3 regions of the Pseudoalteromonas sp. MBR-15 genome follow, and region 1 is predicted to be linked to each of the others. Evidence: predicted binding sites of a transcription regulator. Region 1 holds the regulator's gene; each other region holds the start of a gene.
What was found. Region 1 encodes LexA, which represses DNA repair genes until DNA is damaged. Its sites were predicted from a motif close to TACTGTATNNNNATACAGTA; they were not measured.

Region 1 (4,290 bases):
CCATGGCGCCGCCAATTAAAAACATCGTCAACGAGAAGATCAGGTACAAACTACCGATGTCTTTATGGTTGGTTGTATATAACCAACGCTTGAAACCTTTCGCTGGATGATGGTGGTCGTGATGCGCATGCTCAGTGGCTTGCTCATTAATAACGTTACTCATTAGTTCGCCTCCGCTGCTGCATCAATTGCTGCTTGAATCTGACTCGGTTGAATGACATCACCGGTATTGTTACCCCACGCATTGCGTTTATAAGTGATGACTGCTGCAAGTTGTTTTATTGAAAGCTGTTTATCAAACGCTTGCATCGCTGTACCTGGCTTACCATGTAAAACAATATCAATATGATCGTTCACATCGCCCAACACGATTGGGCTGCCTTTTAAGGCTGGAAATACACCCGGCAATCCCATGCCAGTGGGCTGATGGCAGGCTGCGCAGCTGGCCATATAGACTTGCTCGCCTAAAACAACTAATTCATCTTTCGAAAGAGTTTGATCAAGTAATGCGGCATCTGCAGCAGCGGCTTGTTCTTTCGCTTGTTTTGCGTCTGCAAGCCAAGTCGCAAACTCATCTTCTGGCAATGCCTCAACAACCACCGGCATAAAACCATGGTCTTTACCACATAACTCTGCGCATTGACCTCGGTACATACCGGGCTCGTTAATGCGTGTCCATGCTTCATTAATAAAGCCGGGATTGGCATCTTTTTTCACGGCAAAATCAGGAACCCACCAAGAATGTATTACATCATCAGAGGTCATTAAAAAACGTACTTTTTTGTTGATTGGTAACACCAGAGGTTTGTCGACTTCGAGTAGGTAGTGCTCTGTTTTTTCGGCTTGATTATCTATTTGATCTTTCGGTGTCGCTAAAATCGAATAGAAAGCAATATCTTCTCCCATGTATTCATAGTGCCACTTCCACTGCGACCCTGTTACTTTGATTGTAATATCTGCTTTTGAAGCATCTTCCATGGCAATAAGCGTTTTGGTAGCAGGGATCGCCATAGCGATTAAGATCACAAATGGAATTGCAGTCCAAAGTATCTCGACCTTCGTGCTTTCATGGAATTGGGCAGGCTTTGCCCCTTTAGACTTACGATGATGTATCAAAGCCCAAAACATCACCGCAAATACGATGATGCCAATCACACAACAGATAATAAATATCGTCATATGTAATTCATAAACATTATTACTTATATCAGTGACACCTTTACGCATATTGAATTGGCTATTTGCCAAAGCAAGTTGCGGAAGTGCTACCAATATAAGCCACAAGGTGTAACGCAGTTTACCCATGTGACAGCTCCTTTTAATGCTATTGCAAGACGCAAAGCGAAAAGGCGTTACAGCTGGTGCCCATTCGTTTTTTTTATTGTTTAAATACCCAAACCAATCGATGGTTGATGTGTCATCTGCAAACAGCTTGGGTCTGTGTATCATCACGACGCAGTGAACGACACACTCATTGTTTAACCCCCTTACACATTTGTTGTGTGTCTTTTTCGTAAATAGGTGTTAATACAATGCACTTAACCAATTAGTTAAAAAATGAGCAATAAGCAAGTTTTTGTGGTAATAAATGTTTATTTTGGTGCAAAAATAACAACTATAATCAGCGCGTTAATTAATACTTAAGGCAAGTATAAAAACTTAAAAAGAAAGGAAAACTGCGCCGTATAAGGCTTTATGTAGAAAGTAAGGGTTAACAAATCTTAGGTAAACGGTCAAAAACAAACAACGCACCAAATTGAATCAATTTGGTGCGTTGTTTCAAAAAAGTTTAGCAAAGCAGATAAAGGAATTACTCTGCTTGTAACGATTAACGCGTAATATAAAAAGCTACATCCAATCAGCGTTGCGAATAACCCCAACCGCTAAGCCTTCAATATTAAATGACTCATGCTCTAAGTCCACTTCAATCGGGGCAAACTCTTCATTTTCAGCATGCAAAAATACTTTACGTCCTGCTTTTTCTAAGCGCTTTACAGTCACATCGTCATCGACACGTGCCACAACAACTTGGCCATTTTCTGCAACTTGCGTTTTGTGTACTGCCAGTAAGTCACCATCCATGATACCAATGTCTTTCATACTCATGCCGTTAACTCGCAATAAGAAGTCTGCAGCGGGTTTAAACAATGCAGGGTCAACCTGACAATGGCTTTCTACATGCTCTTGCGCCAAAATAGGTTCACCCGCGGCAACACGCCCAATCAGTGGTAAGCCAAGCTGTTCTGGCTCGTCTTCTTCGACTAATTGAATGCCTCGGCTTGCTCCAGGCTTCATTTTAATCATGCCTTTTTTTGCCAGTGCTTTTAGATGCTCTTCAGCGGCATTGGCACTTTTAAATCCCAATGTTTGCGCTATTTCAGCACGCGTAGGTGGCATACCAGTGTCTTTAATAAATACTTTAATAAGTTCTAAAATTTGCGATTGGCGTTTTGTTAATGGGCGCATACAACTGGTTTTCCATACAGTACATTTAACTGTGAGTATATACAGTTATCTGAAAATCGCAAATTTAAATTCCCCTTCCTCTCATGATAAAAAACAAGCATTGAACGGTGGGGATAGATACCATATTGTATACCGATATTTCACTTAAGAAGTTAGTTTGCGAAGGAAACACAATGAGCATTTGGTATCAACCATTCACCCTCGAATTATGTAAAGAACTCGAACAGGGTATTACTGGGCAAGGCACATTAATGAAAACAATGGGCATTGAAATAACCGAAATCGGCGACGATTATTTAGTGGCCACTATGCCCGCTATTCCAGAGCATCATAACCCTATGGGGATGGTCCATGGTGGTGCTAATGTTGTTTTAGCAGAGACTGTAGCAAGTTATGCAGCCAATTTTGTGGTCGACTTCACCGCATATTATGCTGTTGGCCAAGAAATAAATGCCAATCACATTAAAGCCTCTCGAAAAGGCCTCTTAACAGCCACGGCAAAGCCACTGCACTTAGGTAAGCGAACATCTGTATGGGAAATTAAAATAACGAATGCGGCAGGTGAACTATGCTGCGTATCACGAATGACCGCAGCGGTAGTCAAGCGTTAGTGATTAACGCTCAACAGGATAAATAGTAATTTCGAGCCCTGCGCCAATCGCTGAAATACGTAATAAGGTGTCTGCGTGCAGGGCTTGATTAAAACATTTAGGTGAGTCACCCGACTCAAACCCAATATCGAAAGTACGCTTTGAGCAAGACAACCATTGCTTTAATGCATTGCGTGAGCACGACTCTATAAGTTCACATAATTGGTTGATAGCTTTATCTGGTGTGCTGATATCAGCCGCGGCTTCAATACGTGCTAATTGACGGTATTCATCTTGGTCGTAATGTAAAACCATGGCGTTTTTCTTTAAATCAGCTACCAGCGCACTCATATCGTGTTTTGATTCAAGTTCCAGATCTACATTTAAAAATTGAATTTCCGACATACTCTCGTTTTTACCCTCTATTGATATCTCTGAAACTTTAACTCAGTTTTGTACATAAACCAAATTTAGAATACAGTAAATGCTGCAAGAGCGTTGAGTCGCTCTGTCTATACCGCTGCCCAATAAAAAAATAATAAGAGGTAATCAATGAATAAGCGCGTATTTAAATATGCCCGTAAAGGGCATAAGTGGCTGGGTTACTTACTCGCCATACAACTCTTTTTTTGGTTATTAGGGGGCTTAGTAATGAGCTCCATCCCCCTTCAAAAAGTACATGGTAAACATTTAGCCAATCGTAGCTTAGATAATCCATTTACCTTGCATGATTACCCCGCTTCTCTTGACCAAATAACCAAACAATTTCAGCAAATTGATAGCATTCAATACCGTCATTTTTTAACCACTCCCATCATCGAAGTGACGACTAATAAAGGCGTGTTTAACTTTGACGGTCAATCAGGTCGTGCTATGAGCACACCAACTAAAACTGAAATTATTGCCAATGCCAATGCACACTTACTCATCAAGGCGGATGTCGCGGGTGCGCAGTTACTAGAAAAAGGAGCGAGAGAAGTCGGTCACCGCTCCAATGTGTGGCAAGTGAGCTATAACGATTGGTTAAATACAACCGTTTATTTAGAAGGCGACTCCGGTAAAGTCATTACTGTTCGTAGCACCTTGTGGCGCATTTTTGACTTTTTCTGGATGCTGCATATCATGGATTATGATGAACGAGAAAATTTCAACAACCCATTACTAATTAGCTTTGCCGCAAGTAGCGTATTATTTTGTATTACGGGCATTATTTTATTACTACAAAATGTCCGTA
Region 2 (4,290 bases), on a different contig from region 1:
TTTGTTGATGACAGTCCCGCAGTGCTCGACGCGGCCAAAGAATTTGGCATAGGCCATATACTTGCGGTTGCCAACCCTGATAGCCGACAACCGCATAAACAGTTCGATGGCTATTTATCTACCACCGACTTTCGTGACTTCATGCCCCTAAAGTGAGCATAAATAGGTTTATTTAGGGTAACGCTGCTCTAAGCCTTGATAGACAAGCTTTGCAAAATCAGCATGCTCCGTATCGAGGCTTTTAACGACTTCAACTAAATGCTCGTTATCTTCTTGACCGTTCCACACCTTTATATAACTGCCATCTTTGTAACCATGATCTTGGCGGAAGAAATTAAGTGTATTTTTGCCAACATAGCCACGATATAAATCGTCGATATCCATGCCAATTTGCGCCATACATCCAGCGAATGCGGCAGCATTAAAACGCTTTTCAGCAACGGCGGTTGCAGCCAATAACTCAAGCGTTTGTTTAAAATCGTCAGCTTGCTCAGGCGCACTTAGTTCAGCTTCAAGTTGAGCGGCAAGTTGCTCGTAACTTGTTTCCCCGTCGATACGCAGTGATAAACCAAAATGGAAAATGTCGACCAGCTCCAAAATAACTTGCTCAGTATCTGGGGTTTGTTTTTTCCACCATTTCCAACCATAGTGGTCGAGCATTTCAGCACACTCAACCCAAATAGCACGATACCATTCAAAACCTTGGCTAAACCATTGCTCATGCACTTTTGTATTCATGGCATTTTGCATCTCAAGCATGACAACGATTTTTTGTAAATTAGCAGACATTTTTAATCCCAACTTGCATTTTTATTTAGCTATATACTACAGATAAATTCAGCATTGATGAAATTAAAAAACAGCTAAGCAGGTCTTCATAAGCAGTTGAAAAAAATAATTGAGGAATACCATGCTGAGAACCCTTCTTGTTAGTGCATTACTTGTGCTATCTAGCCAAACACTTGCAGCCACAGCTCATAATATTGCTGACTCGGCAGAGCACGTCAGTCCACTATTGCCTGGATTAACAATTCCAGATGTTGATTTAAAAGACCAAAACGGCACAACCGTTTCTTTAAAAAAACGTTTTAAAGAAAAAACTACCGTATTAATCGTTTACCGAGGTGGATGGTGTCCCTATTGTTCCAAGCAATTAGCCAACGTACAAAAAATTGAGGATCAATTAGCAGACTTGGGGGCACAAATTATTGCAATATCTCCGGATAGTCCAGAAAAGCTAGCCGAGACTAAAATAACCTCTGCGAACTATCAACTACTCTCTGATGATAGTTTGGCATTGAGCCAAACGTTGGGCTTGGCATTTTATCTCGATGACAAAACAGCAAAAATTTATCGTAACAAGTTAGGGGTTAACTTTGTATCACTCGATGGCAAAGCACAGGTTGCGTTACCCGTTCCTGCTGTTTTTGTAGTAGATAAGCAAGGGCTTATCCACTTTCAGTATGCGAACCCTAATTATAAAGTTCGTTTAACAGAAGACGTATTGTTAGCTGCAGTTAAATCAGTGAGCGAACAATAAACACACTATCGAGTGATTAATTAAGTAGGGCTTTAAGCCCTGCTTAACGACCTTGCGCAAACGCGTGCCAAGACTCAATTAAATCAACAAAATCCTCAAAACCGCAGCCACTGCTTAAGCCATTTTCTTCAAGCATTAAATCATCATCCTGATACGCCATGAGATCTTCATTATCTTGATGAAGAGCATGGGCTTCAAACAACGCTTCGTCCTTGCTCAAAATCAAATCTATTTCTTGGCCTTGCAGTGTTAAGGGCTCATGGCTATTTTTAACGGCGGAAATTAGCGCCTGGACCATCGCTATTTTTTCTTTGCCTATTTCTTCATTCAACCAACGACCGATAACCGCATGTTCAGTCGAAATTTTAATACGTAAACCGCTCATTGGATCGCGGATAAATTGATATTCCATCGTAAATACTCACAACTCTTGATGCAGTAATTATATCGGTTGCGGCATGCAGTAGCGAGTTCAGAAGGCCAAAAACAACACTAGCGCCCAATGGCGCTAGTGTTAATGCTGTTTAGATATATAAAAAATTGCTAGAGTCGCGACTTGAAACGCGCGGCATCAATGATTGCCCATAGGTATACAATCGGAAGTAATATGAAACCAACGGCGACATAAATTAATACCCCACTTATGATCCACGCTAAGAAAAATGCGATCGCCGCCATCAAACGACCTTGCACCAGTTGCCCTAAACCGGGAAAAAAGATATTACATATTGCTGCGATTACATTACCGCCAGAACCTTGCTCTGCCATACTAACCTCTGTAGTTTTTGATGATTATACTTTATTATAAACACACTTCATGCCAACTTATTATATTTTATAAATCAACACGTTAAACTTTCACACTGTTTTTATTTTAGTTCTTTTTGCCACAAATAGGTCAAATTCACAATTTTTATTATGCAATTTTAATAACTTGCCAAAATAGCTGTTTATAAAAACAGTATTTTATTTAGCCTTGCATAAACACCTGTTATACTCCTCTCATTATAGATTGAAAAGGCGTAACGATGGACGTTTCTGAATTACTCGATGGCTTAAATGACAAACAACGGGATGCAGTCGCAGCCCCATTGCAAAATATGCTAGTACTTGCTGGTGCAGGTTCTGGTAAAACTCGAGTACTTGTTCATCGTATCGCATGGCTAATGCAAGTTGAGCAAGCCTCTGCCTACAGTATTTTTGCGGTCACCTTTACCAATAAAGCTGCAAAAGAGATGCGCTCTCGCGTAGAAGAAACCTTAAAAGCGCCTGTTGGTGGCATGTGGATTGGCACTTTCCACGGGTTGTCTCACCGTATTTTGCGTGCACATCATCGTGAAGCAAAATTACCTGAAAGCTTTCAAATCTTAGATTCAGACGATCAGCAGCGAATGATCAAACGCTTACTTAAAGCAATGAATATCGATGATAAAAAGTGGCCAGCGAAACAGTTTAGCTGGTACATCAGTGCTAAAAAAGACGAAGGTCTGCGCCCTAAAGATATTCAGACTTACGATATCAATGAGCAAATGATGCTGAAAGTTTATGCCGCATATCAAGAAGCGTGCGATCGTGCTGGTTTGGTCGACTTTGCAGAAATTTTATTACGCTGCTACGAAGTACTTAACAATCACCCTACGCTACTGCGTCATTATCAGCAGCGTTTTGCTCATATGTTGGTAGACGAGTTCCAAGATACCAATACGATTCAATATGCTTGGTTAAAGCTGCTAGCAGGAAACACCAACAGCATTATGATAGTAGGTGATGATGACCAAAGTATCTATGGTTGGCGCGGTGCACGTATTGAGAATATTAAACGCTTTTTAACCGACTTCGAAGCCGAAACCATTCGTCTTGAACAGAACTACCGCTCAACAGCCACAATATTAAAAGCCTCCAATGCGCTAATTAAAAATAATGCTGAACGCATGGGTAAAAGCCTCTGGACCGATGGTAACGAGGGTGAACCAATTTCGGTGTATGCCGCTTTTAACGAATTAGATGAAGCCCGTTTCGTAAGCAGTAAACTGCGTAGCTGGCTAAATGCTGGTAATGCCTTGCAAGATGCCGCGATTCTATACCGTAACAATGCGCAATCTCGTGTACTCGAGGAAGCCATGTTACAAGAAGGGCTTAAATACCGCATTTATGGCGGCATGCGCTTCTTCGAGCGTCAAGAGATTAAAGACGCCCTTTCGTACCTGCGCTTAGTGGGTAATCGCCAAGATGATGCCGCCTTTGAGCGCGTTATTAACACCCCTGCTCGTGGCATTGGAGATAAAACCCTCAGCCACATTCGTGACTGTGCGCGGAACGAGTCTCTTCCTCTGTGGTATGCTGCAAAAGCCATTATTGAACAGCAGCATCTATCTGGGCGTGCAGCCAGTGCAGTAACAAAATTTTTAGAGCTGGTTGAGCACATTGAAGACAAAATCAGTGATCTTACCTTAGAAGAGCAAGCTAAATACGCGATTCAAACTTCAGGGTTGATGGCCATGTACCAAGCTGAAAAAGGTGAAAAAGGCCGCGCTCGCGTAGAAAACTTAGAAGAGCTCATTAGTGCCTGTGGCCAATATGAGCTACCTGAAGACGAAGAATTCAGCTCACCACTGCAAGGCTTTCTTGCGTACACTTCTCTCGAATCAGGCGAAGGTCAAGCCGATGAGCACGAAGATGCCGTACAAATGATGACACTTCATTCAGCAAAAGGCCTTGAGTTCCCGCTTGTTTTTATGGTGGGTGTTGAA
Region 3 (4,290 bases), on a different contig from region 1:
ACGGACGAGGCGATTCATCAGCCTTTGCAATTGGCAACTGCTTAATTAATTGAAATTGTCATACTCGCCTTGTACGCTACACTTACAAAGATAGGTAAATTGGTGCAAATCAGTAAAAAGTACAGCTAATTTTTTATGTGCTTGTTATAATGCGCCCAAATGGCTTTGTGCCATTATCATTGAACCAAGTTATTAGGACTATAATGAAGAAAACATTCACGCTTAACCATGAGAAAATTAAATACCCTCGCATGGTTGATGCAGCTAAGCACGAAGTGAAGAAGTATTTAAAACGTGAGCGTAATAAAACTCTCCCAGAAGATGCCGATTACTGGGCATTTGATTGTAAATTTGGAGAGTCAGCTGACGACGCGAAAGTCGTTCATGTGGCGGAAATTAATAAATGCATTAGCGATATTGAAGCAAAAGGGCTTACATCGTTTTATGTCGAGATTCTAGCGCGTCCAGCACAACGCCAGTTACAAGAATTTGACGAAGAATAGTCGTTATAATTCATAGAATTTAAGAATGGGCCTTGAGGCCCATTTTTATTGTCTGAAATACAATGACATTATTTTGTGTTGATTTATATCACATGCCCACCACGCAACGGCTTTCCCTACAATGGCTAGTCAAGGTTTAGATTGGCTATATAAAAAGTGAATAGCCGTGATTTAAATTGCGTGACACTTTTTATATTTTTTGCCGCTACCGCAAGGGCATTCATCATTACGGCCAATTTTAATATCAGCAACGGGCGTTATTTCACCATCAAGGTAACGCCATAGTCCATCTTCTTTAATAAAACGCGATTTCTCGTGTAACTCACAATACAAGTTTTGGTAAAAGTAATTTGCTTTAAATTCTACAAAACCTTCTTGCTCGTTATATTCAGTATCTAAAACGCTTAGCTTGGTAAAACGACAGCTATTAGCAAAATCTTTGATTTCGCTAACAGGGTTAGCGGTTTGTTGGCTTTGTGCGTATGTTGTAAAGACATATTTTGCATCTTTTAAGGCATAAGCACTAAAGCGAGAACGCATAAGTTGTTCCGGCGTTTGCGCTTGGCTATCGCCTGTGTGCAAAGGTTGGCAGCAAAGCGAGTAATCTTGTTTGCTGCCACAAGGACAAAGGGAGTGTGTGAGTGATGTCATAACAACTTACCTAAAACAATAAATTGCTATTTTAGCAAGCCTATTGTGGCTGCGGTACTAAATTGTTTAATGGGTTGCTTTTGTTGAAGCAGTAAAACTTTGCAGATGCATGTTCTAAATTAAGAGTCATAGAATCTAGTTGATTGTTGCTGACAATATCTGTCCAGGTGATCACTGCGGCAAAGTTACCGTTGTGCAGCGCCGAACTTAACACATATTCAAGATTCACAAGGTGCTTTTGTCTGATCACTAACAGTTTACTGGTGTCGATTGAACATGAATCGAGTAATGCTTTACTTGGCACATGATCAGGTGCAATTAACAATGTCCATGCACTTTGACTGTTATAGTGATGTAATACCTTTAATAGCTCAAATGTTGCTGAAATTTCGTCTTCAATTTGAATTAAATTAACCGACGCTTTGTCGTTATCTTGTTGATAGCTTTTAACGGTTCTTAAGGTAATTGGCTGTAACATAACTTTCACTCACTGGTTGTTTATACAGTATGTGTATACAGTAGTTTATACAGTGTTTTTGCGCAAGTGTTTTTTGCTATTTTTTTAACCAATTATTCAGCTTTTAATAATTTTAAAAAATTAAATATTTAAAAACAATTGGTTATTTTGTTTCTTTGCAGTGTGATATTTTGTGAAAAATGGATGAAATAATATATATAGTGTTTTATATCGAAGTTTATACAGTAGTTTGTATGCAGGATATTTGAGGTTTATACAGGTGTTTTGATAAAGAAGCCGGTGTACACCGGCTTCTAAAATTTAGTTTTTCAAGTACGTATTTAAAAACTCAAGGTACGCGTTTGATGCTTTGATACGGTTTTCTTTTTTAGTAAAACCATGACCTTCGTCATCGAACAACACGTATTCTACGGGGACACCATTCGCTTTTACTGCGGCAACAAGCTCATCACTCTCAACTTGCAATACACGAGGGTCGTTTGCACCTTGAATAACCATCAGTGGTTTCGTAATGTTTTTAGCATGGAAGAGGGGAGATATCGCTCGATGGCGTTCGCCATCAGTTGCAGGGTCACCCATTTCATCGTACAGTGCCTTTTTAAAGCTTTCCCACCAAGGTGGTATAGAGTTTAATGTTCTTACCCAGTTAGTTACGCCAAAAATATTAATACCTACTTTAAATTCTTCAGGTTCGAAAGCCAGCGCCGCTGCCGTCATAAAGCCACCGTAACTGCCACCCATAATGCCAATTTTATCAGCATCAACCCAGTCTAAGCTCTGTAAGTGCTTTTTCCCGTAGACAATATCTTGCAAATCGTCTGTGCCATGCTTTTTATCATCTAAATGGAAAAAAGTTTTACCATAGCCAGAGCTACCGCGATTGTTTACAGCAAATATAGCATAGCCATGATTAACTAAGTGCTGCTGCATTGCGCTGTAACCTGTGCGCCTCTGGCCGCCCGGACCACCATGCACCCACACTAGAGCAGGCACTTTATTATTACTATTAGCCTGTTTGGGCTTATATAAAACGCCAGGGATTTCTAAACCGTCAAAGCTTTTAAAACGCACAATCGTGCTTTCAACGAGATCATTTTGATCAATTGCATCGCTTAAAGTATGGGTCAGTTTTTTTGCTTTCGTTTCGCCTAATTGCCAAACAAATAAGTTACTTGGCGAGGTATCTGAATTTAGGTAAAACGCCATGCTCTTTTCATCAGCTGAAAAGCTTACACCACGTAAATTGCCCGGGGGCAAGGCAGGCATATCGATTTGTCTATTGGTTTTTGTGTCAATGATTGTCACTTTAGTACTGGCATCAGCATTAACCCCACTTACTTGGTAACGCCCCGATTTTGAGAAGTAAATAAAGCTGACATCCCAGTCATCTTTTAGGGCGGGGCTGTGCTCACCTGTCGTTAAGTCATAGCGCCAAACCTGTGAAAATTCACCTTTTGCATCGGTCGAGTAATACAGAGACTTGCTGTCTTTTGAGAATGTTTCAGGGCCATATTGCGCTTCATTATCATGACGAGTGATTAGCTCAGGTTTGAGCGTTTTTTTCATTGTATCGAGAATGAACACATCACTGTCTTTATTAGAGTTATTTTTTGATAAAGCAATAAAGCGGCCATCAGGGCTAATCGCCCCGACATCTAGACCAAGAGTATTTTGATAAACAGGTGTTATTTCATAGCGTGAACTGTCTACGCGATATAAATCCATAAACTTAGGATCGCGTTGATTACTCGTTATAAAAAAGTGTTTGCCATCGTCTGTAAAGCCCGCAAAGCTGGCACGAGTTTCATCGCCAGGAGTCAGGTCTTTGACAGTGCCGTCTGTCTCACGTACATAAATATGATAGCGCTCGTTCCCGCCTGAGTCCTTGGTAAATAATACGCGCTCATCATTTGGAAAATAGCGAACAGCATAGGTGCTGTCTTCAAAGTTTGTTAAACGTGTTTTGTTCGCTGTTTTAATATCAATTTCATAGAGGCTATAGATGCCGCTTTCATCACTGCTAACAAGGATTTTGTCACCTTTAGGTGAAAAGCTGCTGCCCATAATTGAAGTGGTATCAAAAAATGTTTCAGCGTCATACTGTTTAATAGTGTGTTCTTGTTGCTGACTAATTGCGCTGGTGGTCGTTTGGTTTGATTGTGAACATCCTGCTAATGCAAGGCTTAATGCACACGCAATGGCTGCTAGTTGAAAACTCGGTTTCATTTTAATTATTCCTTATTATTTTTCCGTTATTGAGTCTTACTTGTTCAATATATAAACGCAAGTTTTGCAGCTAAATAATTGTTACAAAGCATGTAACTTTTTAGGGACATTGCTGTGTTACAATTTAAATTTCGCAAAGGAATGGCAATGATAGAAATAAAAAATCTCAATAAGCGTTTTGCTACAGCAACCGTGTTCGAAAATTATAATAAGCAATTTAACAGTAAGAAAATGTGCTTACAGGCGAGCAATGGGAGTGGCAAAACCACGTTACTGATGATAATTGCTGGCCTTGAAAAACCACAGTCGGGGCAAATAATGTATGCTAATAAACAGCATAGTTCACCACAAAAGTATGTGGCTATTGCCAGCGATCGCATTTGTTTACCTGATTTTTTAACGGCTCAGCAAATTATTCAACTGACCTGTAAA

Region 2: uvrD (DNA helicase II) is a predicted target of LexA. The motif match lies at 2,485-2,504, and genes of this name have one in related genera.
Region 3: ACSSVW_RS17525 (SulA-like leucine-rich domain-containing protein) is a predicted target of LexA. The motif match lies at 1,656-1,675, and genes of this name have one in related genera.

What each region holds. Positions count from the first base shown of each region.
Region 1 is NZ_JBRJHH010000009.1:32,896-37,185, reverse strand. It holds gene ctaD (cytochrome c oxidase subunit I) at 1-163, opposite strand, end outside; gene coxB (cytochrome c oxidase subunit II) at 163-1,305, opposite strand; gene lexA (transcriptional repressor LexA) at 1,849-2,466, opposite strand; gene ACSSVW_RS13125 (PaaI family thioesterase) at 2,640-3,077, shown strand; gene ACSSVW_RS13120 (hypothetical protein) at 3,081-3,461, opposite strand; gene ACSSVW_RS13115 (hypothetical protein) at 3,609-4,290, shown strand, end outside.
Region 2 is NZ_JBRJHH010000011.1:5,377-9,666, reverse strand. It holds gene yrfG (GMP/IMP nucleotidase) at 1-156, shown strand, start outside; gene ACSSVW_RS14680 (dUTP diphosphatase) at 169-789, opposite strand; gene ACSSVW_RS14675 (peroxiredoxin-like family protein) at 914-1,540, shown strand; gene ACSSVW_RS14670 (YacL family protein) at 1,584-1,952, opposite strand; gene ACSSVW_RS14665 (hypothetical protein) at 2,084-2,308, opposite strand; gene uvrD (DNA helicase II) at 2,569-4,290, shown strand, end outside.
Region 3 is NZ_JBRJHH010000015.1:50,375-54,664, reverse strand. It holds gene ACSSVW_RS17540 (VC2046/SO_2500 family protein) at 1-45, shown strand, start outside; gene ACSSVW_RS17535 (DUF6172 family protein) at 204-503, shown strand; gene ACSSVW_RS17530 (YchJ family protein) at 675-1,154, opposite strand; gene ACSSVW_RS17525 (SulA-like leucine-rich domain-containing protein) at 1,195-1,632, opposite strand; gene ACSSVW_RS17520 (S9 family peptidase) at 1,933-3,858, opposite strand; gene ACSSVW_RS17515 (ATP-binding cassette domain-containing protein) at 4,006-4,290, shown strand, end outside.